4 regions of the Colwellia sp. Bg11-12 genome follow, and region 3 is predicted to be linked to each of the others. Evidence: predicted binding sites of a transcription regulator. Region 3 holds the regulator's gene; each other region holds the start of a gene.

Region 1 (8,227 bases), on a different contig from region 3:
AAGCAACTTTTGGCATTCAAGTGGCGGTAGTTTCTGGGCTCGCACTTGCCATTACGTTTGGCGTTTATGGTCTTGTTGCCGGTATTGTAAAGCTTGATGATTTAGGACTTTATTTATTGAGAAAAGCAGTGTCGGGTCGATTTAATACCATGCAACGTGCTTTAGGGCGTAGTTTACTTATTTTTGCTCCAGCGTTAATGAAGACGTTAACCGTGGTTGGTACCATTGCCATGTTCCTTGTTGGTGGCGGAATTTTAGTCCATAGCTTTGCATGGTTACACAACAATGTGCATCATTTAGTTGAATTCATTGCAAATTTTTTAGGGACTATGGCTGAGGTTGCAGTACCTACTTTAATCGAAGGGATCGTAGGTGTTATGGCTGGAGGGATCGTTTTATTCGCGGTAACATTGGTGAAGTCACTTAAAAAAACATCTTAATTTTTTATCATCTTCACTATAATATTTAACGCAATGTAGCTGGCGTATATTCATATGGCCAGCTACATGATTGCTTTACTTAATTACCTATTAAGCCTTTAATATGTTCAACAACACTTCTCCCTAAAGCACTTAAGGCATAGCCTCCCTCAAGCATTGATATGATTCGACCTTCGCTGTGCTTATCAGCAATAACCTTGAGTTCATCGGTGACCCATCGATAATCGCTTTCAGTTAGACTGATTTGCGACATCTCATCTTCAATGTGAGCATCAAAACCTGCTGAAATGAAAATAATTTGCGGTTTAAATTTTTCTAAAGCAGGCAACCAATGCTTACTAATCGCTTCTCTAAACTCAGGCCCTTTGCATGTTGCTGGTAATGGCGTATTAATAATAGGTGGCGTATCACTTTCTTGCATTTCAAAGGGATAAAAAGGGTACTGATAGCTTGAACAGAATAAGTAACCGGCCTCTTTGTTATTCGCTGTTGCTCGTTTAATGATATCTTCTGTGCCATTACCGTGATGCACGTCAAAATCAACGATAGCAACGCGCTCTAATTGATATTTATCTTTTGCGTAGGCGGCGGCAATAGCAATATTATTAAAAAAACAAAAACCCATACCTTTATCATATTCTGCATGATGTCCAGGTGGGCGGGTAGCACAAAAAGCAGCATTTAAGGTTTTATCCATCACTAAATCAACGGCATTAATTGCCGCGCCTGCCGATAAAAGTGCCGCAGGTAACGTGTCAGCATTCATACTTGTGTCGTCATCGATACGAAAAATGGCTGCTTTGTCGTCTATGGCTGGAGCATTATCAAAAATATGTTGAATATATTTTTTATCATGGGCAAGTGAAATTAAATCTCGGTCAATAGGTGTGGCGTCGTATTGTCGAATAACACACTCAAGCCCACTACGGATAAGTTGATCTTGAATTGCCCCCATTCTTTTTGGACTTTCTGGGTGATAATCTCCCATGTTGTGACCATTACATTTATGATGACCAATTACACCAACTGTCATTGTGCTTCCTCTGTATCTGCTGTTTTCGTATGTTCTAGTTGTAACTCTAAATTAAGTTCGTCCATTTCTTCAGAATACTTTCGAATAAAACCTACCTTTTCAAATACCTTTAACATAGGTGCATTATCTCGGCGAACACACGCAATAAGCTTATCTAATTGTCGTATAGTGGCAATTTTTATTATTTCGTCTAATAACGTTTTTGCCATTCCTTTGCCTCGTTTATCTTCGCTGATAACAAAAGCAACTTCACCACAATTATGACTCTCGATATAGTAATAGCGCCCAACCGCATGAATCACATCAGCTAAATTAGTGCGCTGGGTAAAACACAAAGCTAAGTCTTTATGTTGGTCAACACTCACGAGCTTGCAAGCGTTCTCACGAGTCATTTGCGTAGCATGGTGGTTATAACGCATGATTAATGTTTGTTTGGTATGCGAATAGAAAAATTCTTGCAAGCGGCGTTCATCAGCCGGAGCTAACGGTCGCAAATAATAATTAATCTCGCCAAAGGTGAACTTCTTTAGTTCTATTTCGCCTAATTCAGGTACGGAAGTGGGTGAACTCTCTTGATATTCAGGCACCCAATAGTTTTTACGGACATCTTTTAAGAGTTGTTCGCGAAACTTAGGGTGAGCAATACGAATGAGTTCTAAAGCCCGTTCACGGATACTTTTACCTAATAGCGAGGCAATACCATATTCGGTAACAACATAAGCAACATGGCCTCGCGACGTCACCACACCGCCACCTTCAGTAATATGAGCGACAATGCGAGAAATTTTTCCGTCTTTAGTTGTAGAAGGTAGCGCAATAATAGGTCTACCACCCTTACTTAATGATGCACCACGCACGAAATCAACTTGACCACCAATGCCACTGTAAAAGTGATAGCCAATTGAGTCGGAAACAACCTGTCCGGTTAAATCTACTTCAATGGCGCTATTGATAGAAATCATATTGTCATTTTTTGCTATGTTTACGGGAGAATTTACATGTTCTGATGGATAAAACTCAACATGAGGGTTGCCGTCAACAAAGTCATATAAGCGTTGTGTACCCATACAAAAGGTCAGTACTGCTTTACCTTTATGGAAGGTTTTTTTACGGTTGTTAATAACACCTGAGAGCATTAAGTCAATCACGCCATCGGAAATCATCTCACTATGAATACCTAAATCTTTGTGGTTCGCCAAATACCTTAAAACGGCTTCAGGAATTTTTCCTATGCCTATTTGTAAAGTTGAGCCGTCATCAATGAGCATTGAAACATATTGTCCTACTTGTTCTGCGACACGGTCAATGGTGGGTTGTGGGAAAACAGGCAGTGTTTGCTCGGCTTCTAGCCATGCATGTATCTGATTAACATGAACAAAGCTATGGCCATTAGTGCGTGGCATCTTTGAGTTGATTTGTGCAATAACATAGGTTGCTGATTTCACTGCCGATGAGACGATATCGACACTAACACCCAATGAGCAATAACCATATTCATCTGGAGGACTCACCATGATTAAAGCGGCATCAAGTGGTAAAACATTTTCACGAAATAAGCGGGGAATATCAGAAATAAAGCTGGGAGTGTAATCAGCTCGGCCTTCAGCAATGGCTTCACGAATATTTTTTCCACCAATAAACAACGCATTTACCTTGAATAGATCTTTGTGTTCAGGCGTCGCCCATTTGTTATCAGAGAGCGTTAAAATATGTACCGTTTCAATGTCGTGTAATTTGGCGCTGTTAGCAATTAAGTCGTCGATTAAGGCGTTAGGGACCGCGGCATTAGAGCCAATAAAAATTCGATTACCGGACTTTAGAAACTGATCCCATTTTACTTTTTTCTTGTCTTGGTCGAATAATGACATAGTAAGTCGCTCTTATTAATAATGATAAATAAAGTATGCCGTAACAGCGAAAGACTTTATTGATTATAATCAAGGCAACTGAGTATAACGTAACGTGTTTGTAAATGGACTTATACCTTAGTCTTAAACCTGATTATCTAACTAGGGGGTGTTAATTTAGTGCGATATTTAAGTAAAGGCGAAACAACATTGAGTCATATTTAAAAGTGACTTAATAACATCATTACTTTTTATCCGCTTTTATGTCAGGTTAATATAAAGGATAAAACCGACCCAACTTAATGTTAAAAGAGACCAAGGTAAGCTGAGTGACTTTCTTGTTTGTGGTCTTGCATCGATATTATTTGTAGCGAGTTTTTCTTGGTTGGTCTTTTCTCTTAATAGCGATTTTTTAGCTTTATCTCGTTCTCGTGATTTCTTCCCTTGTTGCTTTTTATATTCGGCAATACCTTTTTCAATGCCTTGAGCAATAAGCTTGGTTTGTTCTTTGGTTTGTTTGGGTTTTTGTATACTTTTGGCAACTTTTTGTGCTTCTGCTTGACGTTCTTGCGATTGTTTATGCATCATTTATTTTATTATCGTCTAATATATATATTATAAGGATGAATTTATAAGAACCTCACCGGTTGATCAAGGCTTATCTTAACTTTTTAAAGTGATAAATCATGCGTATGTCAACCTAGGTAGTTGTTAAACTTTGACTGAAGATTGTCTCGTTTTATGGCATTATTATTTAAAAATAATTTACTTATTTTACTTATTTTACTTGTTTTTATTAGTATGGATAGTTATGCATATAATGAAAATGAAGCGAAAACTTCAGAAAAAGAACAACCTGTCATTCAGGTGGTATCTGAAATTTATCCGCCTTACCAAGTGATTAATGAAATCGGTGAGCTTGGGGGACTGTCTGTTGATAAAGTAAAATTACTCTTTCATCGCTCGTCTATAAATTATCAGGTAAAGATATATCCGTGGGCACGAGGTTATCAATTAGCGTTAACGCAACCTAATATCTTTATATTTTCGTTGTTAAGGACACAAGAAAGAGAGTCTTTATTTCGGTGGGTAGCACCATTATGTTCGATAGAATTTTCATTTTATCGGTCAAAAAGCAGACCTGATATTCAACTGAATTCAGTAGCCGAAGCAAAAAAATACCTTATTGGTGCACAAAAAGGGCAAGCATCAGCGGAGTATTTATTAAGGCTAGGTTTTGAACCAGAAAAGAATCTGTCTATTTCTTATAATAACGATAATTTTATTCAAATGTTAGCCTTTGACCGTGTTGAACTGATTGTTCTCTCTTCAACATACTTTGCATCACTCATAGCAACAAACTCACCTTATGCTGACAAAATAGAACCTGTTTTTCCTATCAATTATTTAACGCGTAATTTGTATTTAGCGAGTAGCCTTAATACCTCAACAGATTTGATTAGTCGACTTGAGAAAGCCTATGATGAATTAGCGCCACAATTTGATCATAATTGTAAAGAATAAGCCTTTTTTTCTTAATGGGTTGGTTAAATTACATGGATAATGGTTAAAAGTACTAAATCATAATGTCTTTTATGTTTTTTTATTACCCTATATATGTAAGTTATTGTAATTTATTATTATTATTGATGGTCTGTTTATTGCTTCATTTTCAATCGTATTTTAACTGTTTAAAGGAATAATAAGATGGCCGTTAACATTGCAGACCGACCTATCGATAAAGTAAGAGAAGAGGTTGTTGACCAATTAGTGATGAATTATAGTCACGGTGAGCTTTCACATGAAGCTTTTGAAAGACGATTAGACCAAGCAATGGCTTTTGAATCAAATGAAGAGCTTGTTTCACTTGTTGCAGATTTAGACTTAACCGTCGATCAAGAATATATAGAAAAGAAAAAGGAAGACTTTCGCTTTAATTATGCTTCTACTCCAACTGATGAAAGTGATTTACTTGTTAATATTTTTAGTGGAAGTGGCCGCAGTGGCGAATGGCGTGTCGCTAAAGAAATTAAGTCGATAAATATTTTTGGTGGTTGTGATATCGATTTTAGTGAAGCCATATTTACGCAAAGAGAAGTTACTGTAAAAGTCTTTTGTTTGTTTGGTGGCATTGATATATATGTGCCTGAAAATGTGAAAGTCGTTTCAAAAGCTTTTTGTGTTTTTGGTGGTGTCGACAATAAAGCGCCATCTACTGATTATATTGATGCCCCCACAATTTACGTTGAAGGAGTCGTGTTATTCGGAGCTTTAGATATCACCCTTAAACGTACACTGAAAGAACGTTTTATCGCTTTTGCTGATGGTTTAAAAGATATATTTAATTAGCTTTTATTATCTATACACTTTGTTGACTTCGGTTAAGCTTTTATAAATCTCCTTATGTTATTTTTAGTCTTAACAAAGTAGAGGGGATAAAGTGACTGATAAGCAAACGATTAAATTACTAAAAGTGATAATGTTTTTTGGCCTTTTTCTTTTCTTACTTGGCCATTATCTTTTATCTTATGCGGATCTGCCTGAAAAAATGGGTGTAAAAGGTATTATTATCTGTGCTGCCTGTATGGCTTTTGGGTTAATTTTTTCATTACCGACAAAAATGTATCTAACCTTTTTATGGGTTAAACGAGAGAATGATCAAACTTGTAAATATAAAGCACAAAAAATAGATAAAAAAAACGCGAGCACGTAATATGCTCGCGTTTTTTGTTAAATGAAACTGATAAAGCCTAATCAGTAAAGGTAATCCTTGGCTTCGCACCGATAGATGAATCTATTTTAGGGTAGCAAAGTAAAAGTCTTGCAGAGGCAATGCCTTGTTCTTTAACCATGTAATCTTTAAAAGCATTAAGACGTTGCTCAGACAATTTAGCGAGTTGCTTTATTTCATCTTTGTCGGTAATTGCAGCACCTAAAGGTTTATTAATATCCTCTGGTGTTGCAATTGCACATAATGTTAACTGTGTATCAAGTTTGTCTTTCATTAACGAAGAAAACTGAGTTAGAAACTCACTATGGTGATCCGTTAATTGAGTTTCTTTTACAGGGAATTCAAGGTCATTAAAGCGTACTTTGAGTAAGTAACCACCTGCAGACATAGCAATATTGACAACATTGGCATAGGGAACAAATGTTGCCATCAAATATTCTTTAGCCGCTGACATTGTTGCTTGCTTGACCATTAAGCTGATAAAACCACTCATGCCAAACGATGGATCATCAGTGCTGCCTGTTAATGGAATATCTAGCTCTACATTCCCATCGCCGTCTTTTAACATGCCTAATGCTATATTAAACGGCACTGATGTCTGACTTTTTATGGTGCCCGTTTCATGATCGTTGGCTGCGCCAAGTTCAACGCCTCTTAAAAGTAATACGGTATTGCCGCCAATATTGGCATTATTAACGGTAATATCAAGTTCTACATCAAGCTGGCCGCTCTTAAGTTCATGTTTAAGTGCGCCTGAGATATAGGTTGATAATGACGGTAGGCTCACTTCTTTGAAGAAACCTTTTAATTGATAAAAGTCTTCATGACTAAAAGGCTTAGCAATTGCTGACAAATCAAAATTAGCATACTTATCACTGCTTCCCTTTAACGAAAATTGGCTCTCTTGCTTTGGTTTTTGATTATCAAAAGGGCCAGCGTTAAAGGTTGAGATACTAAATTCTCTTTCATAATGAGGGCTGGTACTACGGTCAATAAAATGAATTTGTGCGCTGTCACCCAATGAAAAACTATTAAGTGACAATAAGAAGGGCGATTCAGTACTCTCTGTCGCTACGTCAGCAGTATTTGGCTGATTGACATCTTTTTCTATCGCCGCTTCAATAGGTTGCTCACCTTTTGGCGAAACGGGCAATCCGGTAATATTTTTTTCTTTATCAAGGTTGGTATCAATTGCTAAGCCTAAAAGGCTAATAGTGTCGATAGATAAACCCTGCTGCGATACAGTAATATTATTAATATTTAAATTTTTGAACTGGGCTAAAGGTGGTAGCTCATCGGTGGTGTTTTCAGCAAATAGGCTTTGCTCAATAATAAGGTTGGCGATATTAGCTGTTATTAGCGACTCCAATGTTGTTATGGCAATGTCATCAAGCTTTATCGCTGATATGTTGGCCAAAACTTGTGACTCTATCTCATCGTACGCCATTAAATTATTGACGTTTAATTTAGCGGTTCCTGATATCTTCGGGGCTTGGTCACTGACGAGTTCGATAGATAAGTTTTGCAAAGATAAAGGGTCGATATTAAGTGCAACTGTTTTATTTCTTTGTGCTGCCTTAAAGCCTGCTGATATCAGCTCAAATTTTTCAAGGTTAATATGCGTAGCAGTATCGGTGATTGAAACTAACTGTTTACTTTTAATACTGACAGAGCCCTGCATCATTAAAGGGGCTTGCTCTGTGCTATTAGCTATAAAAGGTTGAAATGGCGCCAGCGCCAATTCAGATAAAGTTAATTCTGAATTTATTTCACCCTGATTTTCAGCTAGTTGTGCTTGTAATGTTAAAAGTAAGGGAGCTTTATTGATGAACGCGTTAAGGGATAGTTCAGCTCGTTGTGCTTGAGCTGAAGCGAGAACATTCTTTATGAGTAATGAATTAATTGCAAATTCTTGCTGACTTTGTTTCACACTTATATTAAAAACAGCATTAGAGAGGCTAAAATTAGGTAACGACAATTGATAATTATTCGGTTTGTTTTTTGGCTGAATTTCATCCGGTTGTGTAACAGAAGACGAAGGGGATTCTGTATTGTCAGCTATAACAAAACCACCAATTATCGGTGTTTTATTATTTAAATTAACATCTATATATAATCCATCAATAGCAAATTCTGAAAAATGTAAAGTATCGGTTAATAGCCTATATAAACTCGC
Region 2 (8,227 bases), 180 kb from region 3:
CTCAGGGGACATCTTAGAATTCCTTTTCTCGTGTTAATAAATAAAAATAAACGGTGGCTTTAGTTATGAAGCAGTGGCATGTTGATATTGAGTGGATGCTTTTATGGGTAACCCTACTTCTCTGCCATCGTCGATGTACTCTTGATAAAGAACATTTAACTCTCTGCGCTCTATAAGGCTAGCGCAATCGGAAACTACTTTTTCAAATAAATCATTTAACCGCGTTAATTTCTTTTGCTCCATCATAAGTTTTCTCCCTTCACTCATACTTTAGAAATTAAATTTATATATTAAGCGTAACAGTAAAACAGATATTCACCAGTGAACTATGATGGATGATGTTGACGATAAAATTTCAATTTATTTGTCCCTAAAATTATTTTTCATTTAAAAACAATAAATTAATGAGTAAAAATAAACTTTAACTGCAGTTACTTATGCTATTTCCTATGTAAGCTTAAGACATCTCTTACAACATATGAAGTTTAGGCTTACTAAAATTTACTGACAAAAAAACCAGCCGAAGCTGGTTTTTATCAATCGTCTACATAAGAGGCTTATTTAGGACGAGTATCACGCTTACGTTCATTCTCTTTTAAAAGCTTTTTACGAATACGAATGCTTAGTGGTGTTACTTCCACTAGCTCATCGTTATCAATAAACTCAAGTGCTTGTTCAAGTGACATAACGATAGGTGGTGTTAACGTTTGTGCTTCATCAGTACCTGATGAACGAACGTTAGTTAACTGCTTACCTTTAAGAGCATTTACGGTTAAATCATTGTCACGGCTATGAATACCAATAACTTGACCTTCATAAATATCAACACCGTGTCCGATTAACATACGACCACGTGATTGCAAGTTGAATATTGCATTCGTTAATGCTTTACCTGTTGCATTGCCGATCATTACACCATTTTTACGCTGGCCAATATCGCCACCTTTATGAGGTCCGTATTCAAAAAATGTATGGTAGATTAAGCCAGAACCTGACGTTAATGTCATGAATTCAGTTTGGAAACCGATCAAACCACGACTTGGCATGATGAAGTCCATACGAATACGACCTGTTCCATCAGGTGCCATATCAGTTAATTCAGCTTTACGAACACCCATTCTTTCCATGATAGGTCCTTGATGTTGTTCTTCAACATCAATGGTTACGTTTTCGTAAGGTTCTTGTATTTGGCCGTCAATTTCACGAATAATAACTTCAGGACGTGATACCGCTAACTCAAAACCTTCACGGCGCATGTTTTCAATCAAAATGCCTAAGTGAAGCTCACCACGACCTGAAACTTTAAATTTATCAGCATCAGGAAGTTGCTCAACACGTAAAGCAACGTTGTGAATTAATTCTTTGTCTAAACGGTCTTTGATGTTACGTGAAGTAACAAACTTACCTTCTTTACCACAAAATGGTGAAGTGTTTACTTGGAAAGTCATATTGATAGTAGGTTCATCAACAGATAACGCTGGTAAGCCTTCAACTTCTGTTGGACAACAAACCGTATCTGATATTTTTAACTCGCCTAAACCAGTAATTGCAATAATATCACCAGCAAAACCTTCAGCAATATCAAGACGCTCTAAACCTAAGTAACCGAATACTTTACCAACTTTAGCGTTATGAACCTTGCCAGTTGCTAATTTAATCGTCACTTGTTGATTTGGTTTAACAGAACCACGAGTAATACGTCCAACACCAATTACACCCAAATAAGAGCTGTAATCAAGTTGAGATATTTGCATTTGAAATGGACCATCTGGATCCGCTGTTGGTGCAGGCACTTCTTTAAGGATAGTGTCAAATAAAGGAGTCATATCTGTGCCGGTTACGCCTTCTTCAAGCGAAGCCCAACCATTGATTGCTGAAGCGTAAACAACTTTAAAGTCAAGCTGTTCATCAGTAGCGCCAAGGTTGTCAAACAATTCAAAAACTTGGTCCATAACCCAATCAGGGCGAGAGCCAGGCTTATCAACTTTATTGATAACAAGAATTGGCTTTAAACCTTGAGCAAACGCTTTTTTCGTTACGAAACGCGTTTGTGGCATAGGGCCTTCTTGTGCATCAACAATAAGTAAAACCGAATCTACCATTGACATAACACGCTCTACTTCACCACCAAAATCAGCATGGCCAGGAGTATCTACGATGTTTACACGGTAACCGTTCCAGTTAATAGCCGTATTTTTAGCTAAGATTGTGATACCACGTTCTTTTTCGATATCATTCGAATCCATCGTACGCTCTTCAAGACCGCCGCGGGCATCAAGGGTACCTGATTGTTCTAATAATTTATCAACCAAAGTTGTTTTACCATGATCAACGTGGGCTATGATGGCAACATTACGTAATTTATCTAACACGGGTTTTACTCACTTCTTGCAAGACTTTTTCATCAAAAGAATATAGGGCTATAATTGGGCGCGAATTATACAGTAATGAATTCAACAAAGACAGCAACAAATATTTCAATGCTTATTAAAATCTCCATACACTAATTGTTACGCCCTGTTATACTCATAAGCACCAAAAGCCAGCAAGCGCACCACATTGAAGCAGTCAGTGCACGCTAATGGTGCATAGTGTTGTAGTTAGATAACTTAACACCTTATATACAAAGGCTTTTTCTGTTGGCATGAATTTCGCTTTATGCCATTCATGCAATATGCAAACGTATTTTATTTTAAAGACACTGGAGACTTTACATGTCACAAGCAGTATTAGATTTAATCAAAGACAACGACGTAAAATTTGTTGACCTACGTTTTACTGATTCAAAAGGTAAAGAGCAACACGTTTCAATTCCTCACCACCAAGTAAATGAAGATTTCTTCGAAGACGGCAAAATGTTTGATGGTTCTTCTATTGAAGGATGGAAGGGTATTAATGAATCTGACATGGTGATGATGCCTGACGCTGAATCAGCGGTTCTAGACCCTTTTACAGATGCAGTAACATTAAATATTCGTTGTGACATATTAGAGCCAAGTACAATGCAAGGTTACAGTCGTGACCCTCGTTCAGTCGCTAAACGCGCTGAAGAGTACTTACGTAGTACTGGTATTGCTGATACGGTATTAATTGGTCCTGAGCCAGAGTTCTTCTTATTTGATGATGTGCGTTTTAGCACTGATATGAGTGGCTCTTTCTATAAAATTGATGATAAAGAAGCAGCTTGGAATTCAGGTACTGAATACGAAGAAGGCAATATGGGTCATCGCCCAGGCGTTAAAGGCGGTTATTTTCCAACATCTCCTGTAGATTCTTCACAAGATATACGTTCAGCCATGTGTTTAGTTATGGAAGAAATGGGCTTAGTTGTCGAAGCACATCACCATGAAGTAGCAACGGCTGGTCAAAACGAAATTGCTTGTCGTTTCAATACTTTAGTAAAAAAAGCTGATGAAGTTCAAATTTACAAATATGTAGTACATAACGTTGCACATGCTTATGGTAAAACAGCGACTTTTATGCCAAAGCCTTTAGTAGGTGATAACGGTTCAGGTATGCACGTTCATCAATCTCTTGCGAAAGACGGTGTAAACTTATTCGCAGGCGATAAATACGGTGGTTTATCTGAGATGGCGCTTTATTATATTGGCGGCATTATCAAGCATGCTAAAGCATTGAATGCTTTTACTAACCCTGCAACTAACTCTTACAAACGTTTAGTGCCACACTTTGAAGCGCCGGTAATGCTTGCATATTCAGCACGTAACCGTTCTGCATCGATTCGTATTCCAATTGTCCCATCACCAAAAGCAATGCGTATTGAAGCTCGCTTCCCTGACCCAGCAGCAAACCCTTATTTAGCTTTCACTGCATTATTAATGGCTGGCCTTGATGGTATTAAAAACAAAATTCATCCTGGTGATGCAATGGATAAAGATTTATACGATTTACCTGCAGAAGAGGCAGCAGCTATCCCACAAGTAGCAACATCACTTGAAGATGCATTGCAAAGTTTAGAAGCCGATTATGAGTTCTTAACGGCGGGTGGTGTTATGGATAAAGACATGATTGATGCTTACATTGCTATTAAACGTGGTGAATCACAACGTGTAAACATGACAACTCATCCATTAGAGTTTGAATTGTATTACAGTGTTTAACCTACATTAAGTCATTAAATAATAAAAAAAGCTCACTTCGGTGAGCTTTTTTGTGGCAAAAAGGCCATTAGTTATATAAGTTTAAGATAGGCATTTTAAATTGAGCTAAATTTTTGCGCTATTCATTGTTGTTATTAATCTTAATCATCACATTACTCAGTAGTCATGTCTTTGCAGCTTCAACAAAAATTTATGTTTGGAGAAGTGACGATGGCGTTTTAGTTTTTTCTGACAGCCCTAAACCTGGCGCTGAAGAAGTTGAAATTAGCGAACCGAATATAAGCTATTCTGTTGATACCTCAATGCTTGATTTAACGCCAAAAGTTATAAAAAATGACTACCAAGTTGAAATAGAGCAACCTAAACAAAAGGCAACTATTAGGGACAATACTGGCTCAGTATATGTAGCGGGAACTATTAAACCTATATTTAAACAAGGCTTGAATATTCAATTACATTTGGACAGCAGTCCTTATGGACCCCCTCAGCCTCACTCTATGTTTGTACTGCGAAATATCGACCGTGGTGAACATATCATAAAAATGCAATTAATTAATGAAAAAGGCAAGGTAATTGCATCATCAAAATCTATAACGTTTTATATGCATAGAGCATCAGTTAATAACGCTAATTGATTAGCATTTAGTGCAACTTGCACCAAATATAATTGCATTGATATTTTTTCGCACTAAATGAGTGCAAAAGGTTTGTATGTCCAGTATCAGCACTAGAGATCAACAATTAAAACTTCATTACCAACAAAAACTGCCAAACCAAATGGTAACAGCACTTGTTGTGTTGGACAGTAAGTTAACGATCCAATATGTTAATCCTGCAGCTGAAGCCCTATTAATTAAGAGCTTCAACAAGTTATACAACTTACCAATTACCACGGTCTTCTATAATTCTCCGATTAAAAAAGAGCGTTTAGAGCAGCTTCTCACTTCTGGACAAGAGTTCAGTGATAGTGATGTCACTATTGAGTTTTTTGATCACAGCCGTATTACCGTAGAAATTACAGCCTCTTCTGTTGAATTTAGTAAACAGCCTCATATCATTTTAGAATTCAAACAAATTGACCAACAAAAAAAAATGAGCATAGAAGCCTTTCAACACCAACAGTGGGAGTCTTCTAGAGACTTGATACGAGGACTTGCTCATGAAATTAAGAATCCATTGGGTGGTCTTCGCGGTGCAGCACAGTTATTAAGTAAAGAACTAACGAAAGAACAACAAGAATATACTGAGATAATTATTGAACAAGCTGACCGCTTAACTAATTTAGTGGATAAGCTATTAGGACCCAATCAATTACCTCAGATGGCAGAGCAAAATATTCATATTGTTTTGGAAAAGGTCTATAAGTTAATTAATTTTAATAATCCTAAAAAGATTAAAATTATTCGGGATTATGACCCTTCAATTCCTGAGATTAGTTTTGACCAAGATAAATTACAGCAGGCTGTTTTAAATATTGTTAATAATGCCGTTCAAATTATTGATGAACATTGCAACATAACATTAAAAACAAGAGCTGCAAGTAATAAGACCATTAATGGCAGACGGATAAAGCTATGTGTTCAAATTAGCATTATTGATAATGGCCCAGGTATTCCAAAAAAAATTCAAGACACTTTGTTTTACCCTATGGTTTCTGCGCGAGATAATGGTACCGGATTAGGTTTATCTATTTCACAAACATTAGTGCAGCAACATAAAGGAAAGCTTTCCTGTTATAGCCGACCAGGCCATACCGAGTTCCTAATTTTACTACCTTTACAAGAAGAGAATAATAATGAATGTTGAGCAAGTTTGGATAGTAGATGATGACAGCTCTATTCGCTGGGTATTAGAAAAAGCTTTATCGGGAGCGAGTATTTCAGTCGCTTCTTTTGAGAAACCAGAAGATTTACTTATTGCACTTGAACATCAGCAACCTGAAGTTATTATTTCTGATATACGAATGCCTAATATCGACGGTATGACGCTACTAAGTCGTATTAGTGAACAATTCCCCAATCTCCCGGTAATAATAATGACAGCTCATTCAGATCTAGACAGTGCTGTAAATGCCTATCAAGGGGGAGCTTTTGAATATTTACCAAAACCATTCGACACTGACGAAGCCATTTCACTTACAAGACGAGCATTAACATATGCTCGAGAGCAAACAGCTAAACGTAAGCACTCAGTAGCCGTACCTGATCCTGTGGGCATAATTGGGGCAGCACCCGCTATGCAAGAGGTATTTCGAGCAATTGGACGGTTATCACGTTCGAGTATAAGTGTGCTAATTAATGGCGAGTCAGGCACAGGGAAAGAATTAGTTGCTCATGCTCTTCATATTCATAGTCCGCGTTCAGATGCTCCATTTATTCCCTTGAATATGGCTGCAATACCAAAAGACTTAATTGAATCTGAACTGTTTGGGCACGAAAAAGGCGCATTTACTGGCGCAAATGCGGTTCGTCAAGGTCGTTTTGAACAAGCACATAAAGGCACATTATTTTTAGATGAAATAGGCGATATGCCATTAGATATTCAAACCCGCTTATTACGTGTTTTGGCTGATGGCCAATTTTATCGCGTCGGTGGTCACTCACCTATCCAAGTTGATGTACGAATAATTGCAGCAACGCACCAAAATCTTGAAGTTCAAGTAAGTAACGGAGATTTCCGTGAAGATTTGTTTCACCGTTTAAATGTTATAAGAATACAATTACCCAGTTTGCGTGAACGAAAGGAAGATATTGAACAACTGATTAATCATTTTTTACATTTAGCTGCAAAAGAATTAGAAGTCGAACAAAAGACATTACAAAAATCGACGCTTAACTATTTACAGCAATGCGCGTGGCCTGGAAATGTTCGTCAACTTGAGAATATTTGCCGTTACTTGACGGTCATGGCGAGTGGTAAGGAAATTTTGTTAGATGATCTTCCAAGCGAGCTCACAGAAAAAACAACATTATCCAACACGACCACAGAAGTTTCATCTTGGCCGGTTGCTCTACAAAAATGGGTTGACGAAGAATTAGTAAAAGGTAACAGTAATATTATAGAGAGTGCGCTACCAGAATTTGAGAAAATATTGTTAGAGCGAGCACTCCATTTTACTCAAGGAAGGAAGCAAGAAGCCGCTAAAAAATTAGGATGGGGAAGAAATACGTTAACAAGGAAATTAAAAGAACTTAATATGTAAAATATAGGTGAAAGTATCGTTAGGTACTTTCACATGATTCATTTATACAACGTTTACAACTGTTACATAATTTCAAGTTAATTAAATGAGCGGCAACAATAAGACTAGCGCCCAACACAATAAAATAAGGTTGGATATCTTCAGAAAAGTCATGTTTTATCCAATAAATACCTACGCCTAAGAATAATAAGTAAAAAGGATATATTTTTCTATGGTACTTTTTAAAGCCCGAAAATAACGCTACAGTACCTAGTACAGCTGTCATCATTAGAAAAACATGTTCCCATGCGTGGTCAGCTAAAAAGCTTAATCCTAATAAAGGGAGTGCGGGTAGCAAAATGGGCAATAGAATACAATGAAGCGCACAAAGCGAAGTTGCGGTTATTCCAATTCGATCAAGCACTGTATACTTCCCTTAGATTCAAATAGTGAGTAGACTTAAAAGCGGATAATATCACAATTGATATAGTATCACAAAACTTTTTAAGCGTGGTCGATTGGAAATGAAATTATTTGATCAATAGCGCTTTTATCTAAGGCTATCATCATTAAACGATCAATACCCAGCGCAACACCTGCACATTGAGGTAAACCAAGTTGCAGTGCATCAACAAAGTTTTTATCTATCTCTTTAATCGTAAGCCCTAGGCGTTGACGTTTTTGATTATCCTGTTCAAACCTTTCAACTTGCGTATTCGCATCTGTTAATTCATTAAAGCCATTCGCTAACTCAATGCCCTTAAAGTAACATTCAAATCGCTGTGCAACTCGCACATCTTCGGTGCACTGCTTGGCTAATGAAGCTTGTGCTATTGGGAAGTTATAGACGAAGCATGGGCTATTTTTACCAATATTTACTTCAATTATTTCTGAAAAAATAAATTGCAATAATAAGTCGCAATCA
Region 3 (8,227 bases):
AATCGCCAGTTGGCTTAAAACACCTTCGAACATACTTGATACAGCAACCGCTAATAACGCGGTTATAAGGTTAACTCCCAGCCAAATAGAGCGTTGTTGGGTACTTTTTAATACTGGAGCAAAGGTATCAGCTTCATCATCTAAACCGGCCATACTCATCATAGAGTGCTCAGCATCTTCACGAATAATATCAATAACATCATCAATAGTGATACGTCCAAGTAATCGGCCTTTATCATCAATGACAGGCGCAGAAAACCAATCAAATTTTTCAAAAATCTGTGCAACGTCACTATCAGATAAGTGGGCTTGAATGGCTTCAATATCTTTATTAATTAACGTTGAAATTATAATTTCAGGTTTAGCGGTAATTATCGCGGCTAAAGAAACGGCGCCAATAAAATGATTGTTATCATCAACCACATAAAACGAATCGGTAGCTTCTGGTAAGTCACCGCGTAAACGTAAATAACGTAATACCACATCAACAGTCACATCAGGGCGAATTGTTATGGTATCGGTATTCATGATACCGCCTGCGGTATCTTCCTCGAATGATAAAGCGGCTTCTACACGACCTCGGTCTTGCGAGTCCATAGCACTTAATACTTCTTGATAAACACTATCAGGTAAAGTACGTAAAACCTCAGCTAAATCATCGACATCCATCCCTTCAGCAACTTCTGCTAATTTTTCAGGGCGAATGGTTTTTAAAATACCTTTGCGAACTTCTTCGTTGAGTTCTTCAAGGACTTCACCGTGGTTATCTACGTCAATGAGTTGCCATAAAACGGCACGACTTTTAGGGTGAGATGACTCTAATATTAAAGCAATATCATAAGCTGGCATATTCTGTAGTAATTTTCGAACGTGCACAAACATACCGCTACCAAGTGCTTTATTGACTTGTTGCAGGCGTTGATGATTTTGTTGTTGCTCTGAAATTTCCGGCATAAAGTTTTCCTGTGCCGCAGTAATACGAAAATTATATTTATCATCTTAGTCAGGGTATGCTGGCTAAGGTGTTGTAATGAATGATAACTTAACTTTATTTTTTATTCAGTATTTTTCTTATTCATCTTCATCAAACTTATCAGAAAATAACTGACAAACATCAAAGAGGGCTTGCTGAGCATCTTCTCCTTGGGTGATTATTTCAACGGTTTTTCCATAACCACCCGCCAGTAACATTAAGCCCATAATACTACTGGCATCAGCTTCTTTGCCGTCTAAGCAAACCGTTACATTAGCATTAAGCTTTTGACTTAACTGGGCGAGTTTAGTGGCAGCACGTGCATGTAAGCCCAACTTATTGCTAATGGTTAATGATTTATTATATTTTGGCATGCGATGATTATTCTTAGGTACTTTGTATTTTAATATCGCGATGATGAGATTGAACATCTTCGCGCTCTTTACGTAGATTGTTCGCTAATAGTTCCGCAATATAAACCGAACGGTGTTTTCCACCCGTACAACCAATAGCGATAGTAATATAGCTACGGTTATTTCTTTCTAAGTGGGGCAACCACGTCATCATAAAGCTGTTAATTTGCCAGATAAATTTGGTGACTATCGGTTGGCTAGCAAGGAAGTCTCGAACAGGTTGGTCTAAGCCAGTAAAACCTTTTAAATCTTTTTCCCAAAAAGGGTTGGGGAGAAAGCGGGCATCAAATACATAGTCTGCATCTTGAGGTACACCATGCTTAAAGCCAAAAGATTCAAATACGACAACCATTGATGCAGACGTTTTACCCAAAATTCGCTCACGCACCAAGTCAGATAACTGATGAGGTGATAACTGGCTGGTATTTATATACAACCCCGCACGTGTAGAAATAGGTTCAAGCAGTTTTTTCTCTAAAGAAATCGCTTGATCGAGTGGAATATTTTGTTTTATTAACGGATGTAAACGACGCGTTTCACTAAAACGGCGAATAAGATCAGAGTCATCGGCGTCTAAATAAAGTATATCGAGTTTTACTGTTTTAGGCAGATAATCTAATATTTCTGAAACGTCATTAGGGTCATTGGGCAAATTACGGACATCTAGACTAACCGCTACTTTGTCATAATCATTGATGACGGTATGGGCTAATGCAGGCAACAAGTTAACAGGAATATTATCTACGCAATAGTAGCCTAAATCTTCGAGCACACGTAATGCAACACTTTTACCTGACCCTGAGCGACCACTGACTATCATGAGTTTCATTTAAATTTTCCTGACTTTTTATTGTATTTATTAACGTGCAGCTTGCTTTATTAAATTAAAAAGCTCTTGCGAATTTTGACACTTTCTTACTTGTTTTGCGATTTGTTTGGTACTAAATACTTGTGCAATACTTTGTAGCGTTTCTAAATGTTGTTGGCAGTTCTCTTCGGGCACAAACAGCGCAATAATAATATCCACCCCGCGATTATCTATAGAGTCAAATGCCACCGCTTGTTCACTGGTCAGTAAAACGGCAATGACTTGTGAGGTATTTGACAAACGCCCATGCGGAATAGCTATACCATTACCTATGCCAGTAGAACCTACTTTTTCACGCGCCATTAAACTTTCAAATAGCTGATGCGTATCAAGGTTATCAATTTTTTTTGCCGCAGTGGCGCTAATTATTTCAAGGAGTTTTTTTTTGCTAGTGCCCTTAACGGCACAGAGTGTGCAGTCAAGGGTTAGGATATCTTGCAACTTCATTACACTACTTACATTTTTTGATTAGAGAAAAGGTGAAAAACAGCATTAATGCTGATTCGTTTTGCCTTTGTATTTTAATATTTGCCGATCAAGTTTAACAACAAGACTATCAATAGAGGCGTACATATCTTGGTTTTCAGCTTTGGCATGTAAATCAGTGCCACTAACATGAACCGTCGCTTCTGCAATTTGGTTTGATTTTTCAACGGTGAGAACAACATGAACATTATTGATATGGTCAAAATGTCGGGTCAACTTTGCCATTTTTACATTGACATTTTCTCGTAAAGCTTCGGTAATTTCAACATGGTGACCAGAAAGGTTAATTTGCATAAGCTTAATTCCTCATCTTTTCGTTAAAGTAAACTTTTTCGTTGGTTAGAAGGAGGAATAGAAAGTGACTCGCGATATTTTGCAATGGTACGCCGAGCAACATTTATTCCTTGAGTGGCTAATAAATCAGCCATTTTACTATCACTTAATGGTTTTGCGGGTATTTCAGCCGCGACAAATTTTTTGATTAATGCACGAATAGCGGTTGATGAACATTCGCCACCACTTTCTGTCCCTACATGACTTGAAAAGAAAAATTTCAGTTCAAAAATTCCCCGTGGCGTATGCATATACTTTTGTGTCGTTACCCGAGAAATGGTTGATTCATGCATATCGACAGCTTCGGCAATATCATTTAAAACCATAGGACGCATGGCTTCATTACCATGTTCGAAAAAACCAATTTGTCGTTGAACAATACAGTTCGATACTTTCAATAAGGTATCGTTACGACTTTCTAAACTTTTAATAAACCATTTAGCTTCTTGTAAATTTGAGCGAATAAACTGTGTGTCTGCCGTTGACTTCATCGAGCGAGACATCGAAGCATATTGCTGATTTACAGACAGCTTTGGTGCTGTATCAGGATTTAGTTCAACAACCCAACGACCATTTTTCTTTTCAACAGAAACATCAGGAATAACGTATTGATCATCACTTTTGATAACACTGTCGCCAGGTCTAGGATCAAGTGATTGAATAAGGCGGACGACTTCGCGAAGTTGTTCTTCTTTGAGTCGAGTTTTACGCATTAACGTACGATAGTCTCGGCTACCCAGCAGATTGATATGGTCACGTAAAACCAACTTACTTTCTTCTAACCACGGCGTAGCGGGGTCAAATTGGTTAAGTTGAATAATTAAACATTCTGAAATAGAACGTGCAGCAACGCCAACAGGGTCAAAGAGGTTAATACGTTTTAGTACCACCTCTATTTCATCAAGTTCAACACCTTCAATGGCAACACTTTCTAGAATATCTTCACTGGAAACGGTTAAGTAGCCAGCATCGTCAACGGCATCGATGATTGCGGTAGCTATAGCACGATCGGTTTCGGTGAAAGGGCTTAATTCCATTTGCCAGCGTAAGTGATCTTGAATGGAATCTTGAGTTTCGCCTTGGTAAGTATAATCTTCTGAAGCGGGTCCTGAACTAGAACTCGCCGCACCTGCGGTGTAGTTGTCATCCCAGGTAGTATCCATGTTTAATTCTTCAGGGATATCATTTTTATCCATTGCTTCAGTGGTGGTGATTTCATCGATGGTGGGTGTGGAGTCTTCGCTGCCATCAGAAACGGCTTTCTCTTTAACATCACCTGTACCAGCTGTGTGAGCTTCTTCAAGGTTGTCAGTACTTTTATCTTCAGCATTGTTTGATGATTCATCCATTTCTAATAATGGATTATTTTCTAAGGCCTCTTGAATTTCTTGCTGAAGCTCTAACGTTGACAGTTGCAGCAATTTGATTGCTTGCTGCAATTGAGGCGTCATGGTTAATTGTTGTCCTATGCGGAGTTGTAGAGTAGGGCGCATTTAGGTCATTAACTTCCTATTATTTTTAATTGAATATTTTCGACATACGAAGATATTATTAACTTATTAGCTACTATAGCGTGAATTGTTCACCAAGGTATACATCTCTTACATGTTGATTTGCAAGAATTTGATCTGCATTACCTTCTGCAATAAGTTCACCATGGCTAACGATATAAGCATGTTCACATACATCGAGGGTTTCTCTTACATTATGGTCGGTGATCAAGACACCAATACCACGTTCTTTTAAGTGTAGAATAATTTTTTTGATATCACCTACTGAAATTGGGTCAACACCCGCAAAAGGCTCATCTAATAAAATAAACTTAGGCTCTGCCGCTAAAGCTCGAGCAATTTCCACTCGGCGACGTTCACCACCTGATAAGCTCATACCTAAATTATCTTTAATATGACCTATGTTAAATTCTTCAACTAAATGTTCTAGCTTTTCTTCACGTTCTGCATCAGATAATTCTTTTCGTGTTTGCAAAATGGCCATAATATTATCGTAAACACTGAGTTTTCGAAAGATAGAGGCTTCTTGTGGCAAGTACCCGATCCCTTTTCTCGCGCGTTCATGCATAGGCGCTAACGTAAGGTTTTCATCATTAAGAATAATATCGCCACTATCGCTTTCAACCAAACCAACAATCATATAAAAAGAGGTGGTTTTTCCTGCACCATTAGGGCCGAGTAAACCCACTATTTGTCCTGCCGAGACTTGCATACTGACATTCTTAACAACTTTTCTGCCTTTATAAGCCTTGGCAAGCCCTTTCGCCATTAGCGTGCTCGTACTCATAAGTTACCTTTTTCCAGAGTCTTTGTGTCAGTTTTTTTCGCTTGTACTTTTTCTTTAGGCTGAAAAATTGTTTTTGTACGCTCGTTCGTTTTACTTTCAGCATTAACATATTGAGTATCAATATTGTAAGTAATTCTATTACCACTGACTTCACTGCCTTCTTGTTGCAATAAAGCATTACCTGAAATGATCACTAGATTATTACCGGGCTCATATCTTATTTCATCTGCTTGTAAACTAAGCGGGGTACCATCGGCTAGTGTTTGTTCAAACGTTGCTGGCTTTCCTTTTGCAATATAAGTTTTTTCTTCGCTACCCGATTGAGTTAGCACTTGAACCAAGTCAGCACGTATGGTCAATGTGCCTTGAGTGATCACAACGTTATCGATATAGCTAAATATTTTATTTTTAAGATCAACGGCTTGTCTTGAAGCGTTTATTTCAATTTTTTGTTTGATATCAAATTTTTCAGCGAAAGCTGATGAAAAAAGGGTGCTTGAAAACAATAAGCACAATAGGCTATTTTTTAACAATTTCATAAATGGATTTCACATGTTTAGTTAGTGTCATTTGGCTGGTGTTTAAGTCGACAATTAAACCTTTACCATCGATGGTAAATCCTTTACCAATAATTTTAATTTCTTGTTCTGAACTTATGATGTTAGTTTTTAAATCAAGTTCAAAGTATTTTCCTTGAACTTCTTGTAATAAGCTATTTGGATCGGTTGCTACCAAGCGCACATGCTTCTCTAACTTCACTCGGTTGTTGTTATATAATATGCCTTCATTTGCAGATACTTTCCATGTGGGGGCATCATTTTTTGGATGAAGGGTGTATTGAGGAAACTCAAAATTGGTAATGTTTAGCTCAGGATAATGTTCCATACGCTGTGCATCAACAACATAAGCTAAACTTCCTTCATTCTTGTAGACATTACTGTGTAAATTCTCAGCAATAAAATCAGGCGTAAGTGTTTTGTCAATCGCTTGTAACTGCGGTATTGAGGCATTTCTCCATTCAATAACCCCATAAATAGCGCCCGCTAAAATAAAAAATACTAACGTTAAACTATAGAGTCTATTCATATCATATACTCGCGCCACTAGCATTTGCTAAAGTGTTTTGGCTAAGCATGATTAAGTCGCAGATTTCTCTAACGGCGCCAAAACCGCCACGATTAAAGGTTGTGTAATTCGCTATTGATAAAATTCTTGGATGAGCATCTTGTACGGCAATACCAAAGCCGACATAGTCGATACACTCATAATCAGGCATATCATCACCAATATAGGCAATTTCATCGAGCGCTAAATTTAATTGCTGAGCCATCTTTTTCAAAGCGGGTAATTTGTTTTCTTCACCTTGTACTATGTATTTAACATTCAAGGCTGACATACGTGTTGCAACAATATTTGAAGTTCGACCCGTGATCACAGCAACATCGACACCGCTAGCGCCTAATGCTTTTACGCCATAACCATCTTTAGTATGAAAAGCTTTTAATTCTTCACCATGGTTACCTAAATAAATACGACCATCAGAAAAAACACCATCGATATCGCAAATCAGCAGCTTGATTTTCTTCATCGCATTGAATGCAGCGTCTGTAATTTCACCATAGTATGTGTGCATATTAGATAAGACCTGATTTAAGTAAGTCGTGCATATTCATTGCGCCAATTGGCATTTTATTACTATCAACAATGATTAAACCATTAATTTTTTTATCTTCCATAATCTTCAAACCTTCAGCAGCAAGCATATCTTGATGAGCAATAGTCGGATTTTTTGTCATCACAGACTCAATAGTGTCTTGATGAATATCGAGACGTTCATCAAGGATACGGCGTAAGTCACCATCGGTGAATAACCCTTGTAAGCGACCTGTTTTGTCAATGACTGCAGTCATCCCTAAACCTTTTAATGACATTTCCACTAAGGCGTCTTTAATTTTGGCTTGAGCATTTACCGTAGGTAAACGTTCACCACTGTGCATAATATCGCCCAATCGCAGTAATAGGCGCTTTCCTAGGCTACCACCAGGATGAGATAGTGCAAAGTCATCGGCGGTAAAGCCACGAGCATTTAACAAGGCGACAGCGAGAGCATCACCCATCACCAAGGTTGCTGTAGTGCTTGATGTTGGTGCTAAGCCAAGCGGACAGGCTTCTTGTGAAACGGCGACACATAAATGAATGTCGCCAAGTTTTGCTAGAGTTGATGCAGGGTTGCCCGTCATCGAAATAAGCTTAGCGCCAATGCGTTTTATCACTGGCACTATGGCTAAAACTTCACCAGTTTCACCAGAGTAAGAAATAGTAAGCACGACATCATCGCCAGTGATCATGCCTAAGTCACCGTGGCTTGCTTCGCCTGGGTGCACAAAAAATGAAGGCGTACCGGTGCTAGCTAAGGTCGCAGCAATCTTTCCACCGATATGGCCTGACTTCCCCATACCAACAATGATCACTCTACCTTTACAGTTAAACATTAACTGACAAGCTTCTTCAAACTTTTGATCAATGTACTGGGTTAATTCTGCAATAGCCTGTTGTTCTATATGAATAACGTCTAACGCTAGTTGTTTAAAATTGTTCATTATTAGCCCATTTCTATTATATTAATCACTATTTAGCATGGTTTTTATTATATCTGGCTAAAAAGTAAGATTTGATAAGCAACAAAAGCGCCAATCAATAATAAGCCTTTCATGCGGGTTATACGAAAACTGCCAGCACGACGAGTGAAACACAAAATAAATAGTAAGACGGTAACACCTAACATATAAGGCGCATCGCGTGTTGCAGCATCTGAGTCTACTTCGCCTGGTGCAATAAGACCAGCAAGGGAAAGTA
Region 4 (8,227 bases), 370 kb from region 3:
CGTTGCTGCTGTGAATGGCTTAACAATATAACCATTAACACCTGCTTGGGCCGCCATAACAATTTGTTCTTTCTTTGCTTCAGCAGTAATGAGCAATACAGGAATATGAGATAACTTAGCATCTGCACGAATTGCTTTAAGCAAATCAATTCCTTGCATACCAGGCATATTCCAATCTGTTACAACAAAGTCAAAAGAGCCTTCTTTTAACATGGGTAAAGCAGTGCTACCATCATCTGCTTCTGAAATGTTAGTGAAGCCTAAATCGCGCAACAAGTTTTTCACGATACGTCTCATGGTTGAGAAATCATCAACAACAAGAACTTTCATATTTTTATCCAAGGCACCCTCCGGTGAGAACATTTTAAAATTTAATTATATTTATATTCTACTTAACTTTGCCAAGATTGCATACGTCCTTTTAACCTATGCATTGCTTGGCTATGAATTTGACTAACACGTGACTCACTTACATCAAGCACTTGACCAATTTCACGTAGATTTAATTCTTCGTCGTAATATAGTGACAGTACTAGAGCTTCGCGTTCGGGTAAAGTGGAAATGCATGCCGATAGCGATTTTTTAAAAACTATTTTTTCAAAATTATCATAGGGATCGTTATTATTAACATCTTCCATATTCGACAAAGAATCCTCACCAACACCAAGATCTTCTATACCGATTATTTTACCTGTACTAACTTCACTAAGAATATGATGGTAGTCATTTAACGAAATATCAAGTTTTTCAGCAACTTCAATATCCGTAACATCTCTTCCTAGGTCAGCTTCTAGCTTTTTTATGGCTTCGCTGACCATGCGACTATTCTTATGAACTGAACGAGGAGTCCAGTCTCCACGGCGTATTTCGTCAAGCATAGCACCACGAATACGAATGCCAGCAAAGGTTTCAAAACTTGCTCCTTTGCTGTGATCAAAATTATTTGAAGCTTCAAGCAAGCCAATCATACCCGATTGGATAAGATCATCAACCTGCACGCTAGCAGGCAATCTTGCTAATAGGTGATAAGCGATTCGTTTCACTAAAACTGTGTGCTGCGCAATTATTGCAGATTTATCAGTTTGAATACTGTAAGCATTTGGTTTTACCACTATCGCTCACTCGCTAAAATTATGTGAAAATTAAGCACTTTAAACAAAGCACTCTTATCTTTTTGTTCATTGTTACTAATTTTCTAACAACTGCTCAATAAAAAACTCTAAATGACCAGATGCTTGTTTAGGCATTGGCCATTTAATTAAGTTAGCTGCTAAAGATTTAAACGCAACGGCCGCGGGTGATTGAGGATAAGCTTCAACAATTGCTTTTTGTTTTCTAACAGATTTTCTTATATTTTCATCAAATGGGATCACAGCAACCAATTCGAGTGCAACGTCTAAAAATCGATCGGTTACTTTTGATAACTTGCCAAACAGTTGCTGACCTTCTTTTGGTGTTCGCACCATATTAGCAACAACTTTAAATTTGAATACACCGTGGTCACGACTTAATAGTTTCATTAAAGCGTAGCAATCAGTTATAGAAGTAGGTTCATCACAAACAACTAGCATCACATCTTGTGAAGCGCGACAAAAGCTCAGTACCATATCTGAAATACCTGCAGCGGTATCGACAATAAGTACATCAAACTTTGTGTTCATATCACTAAAAGCGCGAATTAAACCAGCATGTTCAGCAGGCGTTAAATCGACCATAGATTGTGAACCTGACGTAGCAGGAATGATATTAATGCCAGCGGGACCTTCAATAATTATATCGTCTAATTCACATTCGCCAGAAAGTACATGTGATAAATTGCGCTTTACTCGTAAACCGAGCATGACATCAACGTTAGCTAAACCTAAATCGGCATCTAAAACTAAAACGCGTTGTCCTAATTGTCCTAGTGCAATAGCGGTATTGAGTGAGACGTTAGTTTTACCTACTCCGCCTTTACCTCCTGAGACTGCGATGACTTTTACTGGTTCGGAACTTTTCATTTTTCTTAAGCCACTTGCTTGATCATTCATTTATCGTATTTCTCTACTTTCTTACGAAAATCCATCAATTAAATTTAGTATAACCCTATAATCATATAACCTGCATATTTTTATAGGATTAAAATTCACATATTAGAACAAGTTATGGGAATACAGTGATATTTACAGTGATGTACATTTGATTAAGCATGCGCTCAACTTTTTTATGAGGAAAAAAAGATAAACACCTAGCATAAAAGTTGTCTGTAATCATTCTACTGATCAATTGTAATACCTCAGTATTATTCGTTTTAGGTATTAAAAATAAGCCCGTTTATAATCAACTTGATACCATAGGTGCTGTTCGCCAATTTATTGGTTTAGTAACTTGATTTTTCGCTGACATTTTATCTGCTAGCGTAACGAGTTTTTCAGCATTTGCAACTTTAATATCTTCTGGAACTCTTTGTCCATCAGTAAGGTAACCTATCGCTAAGCCATTTTGAATAGAGGTAGAAATAATTTCACCTATACTAAGACTTTCATCAAGTTTAGTATAAATACAGCCAGCCAATGGTACTTTTTTAAAGCGATCTACATTCTCTTGCATCACGCGCTGCTGAGTATTAGCCGCTAACACTAAGTAATTACGAATTCTTACCCGTGCATTTGAAACTAACGTTGTTAAGTGTTTAGCTAAACGCATGTCACGTTGCCCCATGCCTGCGGTATCAATAAGTATCAACTTCTTTTTAGAATATTGTTGTAACAGGGTATCTAACGTTTTTGCATCACCAGCAAGTTTTACTTCGCAACCAATAATGCGCCCATAAGTTGCTAATTGTTCAAACCCAGCGATACGGTAGTTATCGGTTGAAATCATCGCAACTTGGTCTGCACCATGGATCTGTGCAAATCGGGCGGCCAATTTTGCTACTGTTGTGGTTTTACCCACGCCAGTGGGCCCAACTAAAGAAACAACACCACCACGATGAATAATGTCATTGTTTGTGGTATTTATTTGTTGGCTTATAAACTTTTTAGCTAATTGCCATGTATCCTGATCATTCTTTTGTGCGGGGATATAACCGGCAATTTGATCGGAAACTTCTTCATTCATTCCCAATGACATTAGTCGGTTTACCAACATAGCGCGAGCAGGATCCTTTTGCGCCATATCCTGCCACATCAAACCAGAAATTTGATGTTCTAATAATTCACGAATTGAAGACATTTCATGTTTCATTTTCTCTAAGTCTTCGTTATTTACATTTTGTGCAGGTGGCAAATTCATTTCTGAAGTGCGAGACTGCTCCTCAATAGCAGGTTGCTGATATTGACTTGCTGTTTGCTCGTTACCTGTCTCTTGACTACTTTGCTCTAAGCGATCGGTAAAACTTTTAAATTGTTGCTCTATATTACTTGATGGTACTGGCGTTGATGATTGCCCGAGGTTGGTTGTATTATTTTGAGTTAACTTGGCCGCTGCTTGTGAAATTTTATCATGCTGAACTTGATTAATACCCTGGCCATTAAGTGCTGGAGCTTGTTGCACTTGACGATTGAGTAATGCCGCTAGGCTATCGGAGGGGATTACACCTTCTTCTCCACCTCTATTATTTTGAATAGAGGCATTCGTCATTGGATTATTTTGACTAAGGTTAACAACATCATTGTCAATCGCACGGGCTGAGCTATTACTCGCTGTAGCCGTAGATCTATTTTCAGAGGTATGTGTCGCTGCAGCGGTTGGCTTGGTCGCATTAATTTCAACGTTATTATCAACCGCAGCCATTAATTCAACACCTTCAGGCACACGTTTATTTGACATGATCACAGCGTCAGCGCCTAGCTCTTCTTTGATTTGTGTCAGAGCACTTCTCATATCTTTTGCTACAAAACGTTTTATTTTCAAAACTAACCCCTTATCAACTGCAATCGCTGTTAATGACATATTCATTTAACGGCCAAGATTCTCTGCTGTTCATTACCGATATCGTAATTATTGACCAATGGCGCTTACTATCTTTATCTGCTTATCATCAGGAATTTCTTGGTAAGAAATTACGCGTAAGCCAGGAATAGTATATTTAACAAATTTAGCGAGTACTGCTCGTAAAATCCCTGAGGTTAACAATATCGGCGTATCTCCCGCCATTTCTTGTTGTTGAGCACCCTCGGTTAAAGATTTTTGTAACCGTTCTGCTAAACCTGGTTCAATGCCTGCGCCATCGTCTCCAGCCATTTGCATAGACTGGTGCAACATCTGTTCCAACTCTGGCGCCAATGTTATGACAGGTACTTCGGTAACCGGACCTACCAACTCTTGTACGATGAATTTCCGCAAGGTTATACGTACCGCAGCAGTCAGTATTTCGGGGTCTTGAGACTTAGGTCCATATTCAACAAGCGTCTGAATAATGCTGCGCATGTCGCGAACCGCAACACCTTCAGTCATCAAGTTTTGCAAGACTTTAACCAGTGTGCCAAGAGTTAAAACATCAGGGATAAACCCTTCAATTAATTTAGGGTAACTTTTACCAAGCATATCAAGCAGGTTTTGTACTTCTTCATGGCCAAGTAGCTGAGAAGCATTGTTTGTGAGTATTTGACTTAAGTGGGTCGCAAGGACGGTGGAAGCATCAACCACGGTGTAACCCAATGATTGCGCATGTTCGCGCTGTGCGTTTTTAATCCATACCGCTTCTAATCCAAAGGCCGGATCTGTAGTAGCCACGCCATCTAATTTTCCAAAAACTTGTCCTGGATTAATCGCTAACTCATGATCATGGCGAATTTCAGCTTCACCAATAGTGACACCCATCAGTGATATTTGATAAACATTAGGGTCTAAATCGAGATTATCACGAATATGTACGGCTGGAACCAAAAAGCCAAACTCTTGAGAAAGCTTCTTACGTACCCCTTTTATTCGATTAAGTAACTCTCCACCTTGAGATTTATCTACCAGTGGTATCAAGCGATAACCGATTTCCAAACCAATAATGTCAACATGGTTGACGTCATCCCAACCTAAATCTTTAACTTCGGCTTCTTGTTGCTGTGTTTCAACCTCTGCAGCTTCTGACTTATCAGCTAACTCTTTTTCTTTTGCTACTTTATATTTTCCACTAAAAAAGGCTGTTCCTGCTACCATGAAAGCAAATAATAAAAAAGCAAAGTGAGGCATGCCAGGAATAACACCCATTACAAACATAACCGCAGCAGCAATATACAACGAACGTTCTTGGCCTAATTGACTACTGACCTGTTCGCCCATATCTTGTGAGGTATTTTGTCGTGTAACAACAATCGCCGTACCTACGGATAAAAGTAAACCTGGTATCTGAGCAACCAGACCATCACCTATCGTTAACAGCGTATATATTTCAACGGCACTGTCAAAACTTAAGTCATGTTGGACCATACCAATGACCAGTCCGCCAATAATATTAATCAATAAAATTAATATACCTGCAACCGCGTCACCTTTTACAAACTTACTTGCACCATCCATCGAACCATAAAAGTCAGCTTCACTGGTCACTTCAATGCGACGTTCTCTTGCTTGGTCTGCAGTAATAAAACCCGCATTCAAATCAGCATCTATTGCCATTTGCTTTCCTGGCATAGCGTCAAGGGTAAAACGAGCCGTTACTTCAGCAATTCGCCCAGCACCTTTAGTTACAACAACAAAGTTAATAATAATCAGGATAACAAAAACCACTAAACCTACGGCATAGTTTCCGCCAATAACCACAGAGCCAAAGGCTTCAATGACTTTACCCGCAGCATCAGGGCCTTTATGTCCCTCGAGCAAGACAATTCGAGTACTGGCGACATTTAGCGCTAACCGTAGAATGGTCGCTATCAGTAGCACCGCAGGAAAGGAGCCAAACTCAAGGGGTTTTAAGGTATAAACGGTGATCAGTAATACCACCAAAGATAAGGCAATATTAAAAGAAAAGAGTATATCGAGTAAAAATGAAGGCATGGGCAAAATAACCATACCCAGTGCCGCCATAATTAATAGTGGCGTACCTAAACCAGAAAATAAGTTTATTTTATTTTTTTTGAATTTGTTAAATGAAGTAATTAACTGCATATTACTCTTATGATATATTTTTGACGCATACCATGAAATAGCAATAAGCAGACCAACACTCGCTTAAAAGTGGTTGGCTTGGATAATAAACCAACAAAAAAAATTTAAACCATTAATAAATAAGTTAATTAATATTTGAAATCATCAGGGATAGGCAGATTCTTTGCAATAGGTGTTGGTTTTTTAGCCTTACCTTTTTTGTGTTCGTTAAGTTGAAATATAAAAGCTAATACTTGGGCGACCGCAGCAAAAAGTTCTTCTGGAATTTCTTGATTGGCTTCCGCACAATAATATAAAGAGCGGGCTAATGCCGGAGACACAATAATTTCGACATTATTCTCTTTCGCTATGGTACGAATGTGCATCGCCATTTCGTCGATACCTTTCGCCACTAACATCGGTGCTCCACCTTCAGCGACATCATATTTCAAGGCTACAGCATAATGCGTTGGATTCGTGATAACCACATCAGAATCGGGGACTTCTTGCATCATTCTTCGCTGCGACATTTCATACTGAGTGCGACGAATACGTCCTTTTATTTCAGGGCTACCTTCTGAATTTTTCATTTCATCTTTAACTTCTTGCTTAGTCATTTTTAATTGACGGTTGTGGTCCCACGTTTGGTAAGGCGCATCAATAGCGGCAATAATACCAACCGATAAAGCAAGTGCTAGAAACATCCACTGCAATAAAGTTACCGAATGCTCTAAGCTCAACGGTATAAGTTCTAAGCTAAGGCCAAGTATTTCTTCGAATAAGCTACTCAATAATAAATAAGCAACAATAAAAACGACAAAGAATTTCATCAGTGATTTAACTAATTCAACGAGCGCTTTAATACCAAACATACGTTTAAAGCCTGCTAATGGCGACATCTTACTGGCTTTTGGCGCCATAGCTTCGGTAGAAAAACTCATCCCCCCTAGCATGGTATTACCAATAAAAGCGGCAACGATAATGATCGAAAATATCCATAACATCGGTGCGACTAAACTTCCTACTGAGCCTCTAAGTACATTATACAATGCATGAAAGTCCATCACTTCAGCACGGCTCAAACTAAATGAACGCTTCATGATGCCTGCTAAGCTTTCCGTTAACATTCCACCAACCAGCATGATAGCAACAGCACTCCCAACCAAGACAAACATAGTCCCTAAATCTTTAGAACGCGCTATTTGACCTTTTTTTCTGGCGTCAGCAAGTTTTTTTTCTGTAGGTTCTTCTGTTTTTTCACCGCTACCTGCATCAGCCATTAGTTCGCCTTACAATCAATGAGGTAACAACTAAAATCAAGTGCACGTTGCCATTGCAATTCATAGTGCGTAAAAAAGTTGCCCATCGTTAACCACATAATAAGTAATCCTGCACACATAGTGACAGGAAAACCTATTGCAAAAATATTTAATTGTGGCGCAGCACGTGTCATTACCCCAAAAGAAAAGTTAATTAATAACATTGCGGTTAAAGGGGCTAACGCTAATGATAACGCTGTAGCAAACATCCACTCGCCCCATTCAACCACTTCTTTAAACTTATCTGGAGTAAATTTATATTCCCCTATTGGCAACGTGTCGAAACTCGCCACAATAAAGTGTAGATAAGCTAAGTGCCCATCCATTGCCCAAAACATAAGGGTTGATAAAATTAAGAAAAATTGGCCAACCGCAGGGACATTCATACCACTAACAGGATCAACGAGAGAAGCAAAACCTAAGCCCGTTTGCATCGCAATAATTTGACCGGCAAGCGTAAAAGTATTAAGAACCATTACGGTCACAAGACCGAGTGCAATACCAATAACCATTTGTTCAAAAATAAGCAAAGTGGTTTGAAAAGAAAGAAGACTATCGACTTGTGTTGGTGGAATGGCTGGCATAATAGCAACCGTTAATGTCATACACAGAAACACTTTAACTTTTCCAGGTATGATTTTGGAACCAAAGCCGATCATTGACATTATAAGCGCAGAAATACGCGAGAAAGGTAAAATAAAGTCAGCGATATATTGCATAACAACTGACTCGGTGAACTCCACTAGCTCACCACACTGGGAATACTTGAAATCAGCCGGATAGTGAAATCCATTAATTTTTGTACTAGCCAATGTCCTCCAAAAATAAGCGCTAGAAGCGTCACA

Evidence for each region. The regulator sigma-54, encoded in region 3, starts transcription at its own class of promoters, with help from an activator protein. The targets are predictions, from matches to a motif close to GTTGGCACGNNNNTNGNNT.
Region 1: H4J39_RS14580 (LiaF domain-containing protein) is a predicted target of sigma-54. The motif match lies at 4,969-4,987, and genes of this name have one in related genera.
Region 2: glnA (glutamate--ammonia ligase) is a predicted target of sigma-54. The motif match lies at 2,639-2,657, and genes of this name have one in related genera.
Region 4: flhA (flagellar biosynthesis protein FlhA) is a predicted target of sigma-54. The motif match lies at 6,123-6,141, and genes of this name have one in related genera.

Annotation. Positions count from the first base shown of each region.
Region 1 is NZ_JACGUZ010000077.1:146,186-154,412, reverse strand. Features, by position in the region: gene H4J39_RS14605 (DUF808 domain-containing protein) at 1-440, shown strand, start outside; gene H4J39_RS14600 (histone deacetylase family protein) at 520-1,473, opposite strand; gene H4J39_RS14595 (bifunctional acetyl-CoA hydrolase/transferase family protein/GNAT family N-acetyltransferase) at 1,470-3,341, opposite strand; gene H4J39_RS14590 (DUF2956 domain-containing protein) at 3,582-3,908, opposite strand; gene H4J39_RS14585 (ABC transporter substrate-binding protein) at 4,062-4,844, shown strand; gene H4J39_RS14580 (LiaF domain-containing protein) at 5,028-5,669, shown strand; gene H4J39_RS14575 (hypothetical protein) at 5,761-6,033, shown strand; gene H4J39_RS14570 (DUF748 domain-containing protein) at 6,071-8,227, opposite strand, start outside.
Region 2 is NZ_JACGUZ010000071.1:941-9,167, reverse strand. Features, by position in the region: gene H4J39_RS08890 (hypothetical protein) at 1-12, opposite strand, end outside; gene H4J39_RS08885 (hypothetical protein) at 64-246, opposite strand; gene typA (translational GTPase TypA) at 558-2,372, opposite strand; gene glnA (glutamate--ammonia ligase) at 2,715-4,121, shown strand; gene H4J39_RS08870 (DUF4124 domain-containing protein) at 4,235-4,756, shown strand; gene glnL (nitrogen regulation protein NR(II)) at 4,833-5,927, shown strand; gene glnG (nitrogen regulation protein NR(I)) at 5,917-7,323, shown strand; gene H4J39_RS08855 (MerC domain-containing protein) at 7,343-7,726, opposite strand; gene epmA (elongation factor P--(R)-beta-lysine ligase) at 7,807-8,227, opposite strand, start outside.
Region 3 is NZ_JACGUZ010000071.1:179,560-187,786, forward strand. Features, by position in the region: gene mgtE (magnesium transporter) at 1-954, opposite strand, end outside; gene H4J39_RS09710 (HPr family phosphocarrier protein) at 1,072-1,347, opposite strand; gene rapZ (RNase adapter RapZ) at 1,361-2,215, opposite strand; gene ptsN (PTS IIA-like nitrogen regulatory protein PtsN) at 2,246-2,701, opposite strand; gene hpf (ribosome hibernation-promoting factor, HPF/YfiA family) at 2,747-3,034, opposite strand; gene H4J39_RS09730 (RNA polymerase factor sigma-54) at 3,058-4,566, opposite strand; gene lptB (LPS export ABC transporter ATP-binding protein) at 4,640-5,371, opposite strand; gene lptA (lipopolysaccharide transport periplasmic protein LptA) at 5,368-5,910, opposite strand; gene lptC (LPS export ABC transporter periplasmic protein LptC) at 5,891-6,457, opposite strand; gene kdsC (3-deoxy-manno-octulosonate-8-phosphatase KdsC) at 6,459-7,004, opposite strand; gene H4J39_RS09755 (KpsF/GutQ family sugar-phosphate isomerase) at 7,006-7,971, opposite strand; gene H4J39_RS09760 (calcium/sodium antiporter) at 8,019-8,227, opposite strand, start outside.
Region 4 is NZ_JACGUZ010000071.1:550,678-558,904, reverse strand. Features, by position in the region: gene cheY (chemotaxis response regulator CheY) at 1-342, opposite strand, end outside; gene H4J39_RS11475 (RNA polymerase sigma factor FliA) at 393-1,112, opposite strand; gene H4J39_RS11470 (MinD/ParA family protein) at 1,188-2,030, opposite strand; gene flhF (flagellar biosynthesis protein FlhF) at 2,320-3,894, opposite strand; gene flhA (flagellar biosynthesis protein FlhA) at 3,982-6,084, opposite strand; gene flhB (flagellar biosynthesis protein FlhB) at 6,213-7,343, opposite strand; gene fliR (flagellar biosynthetic protein FliR) at 7,343-8,125, opposite strand; gene fliQ (flagellar biosynthesis protein FliQ) at 8,125-8,227, opposite strand, start outside.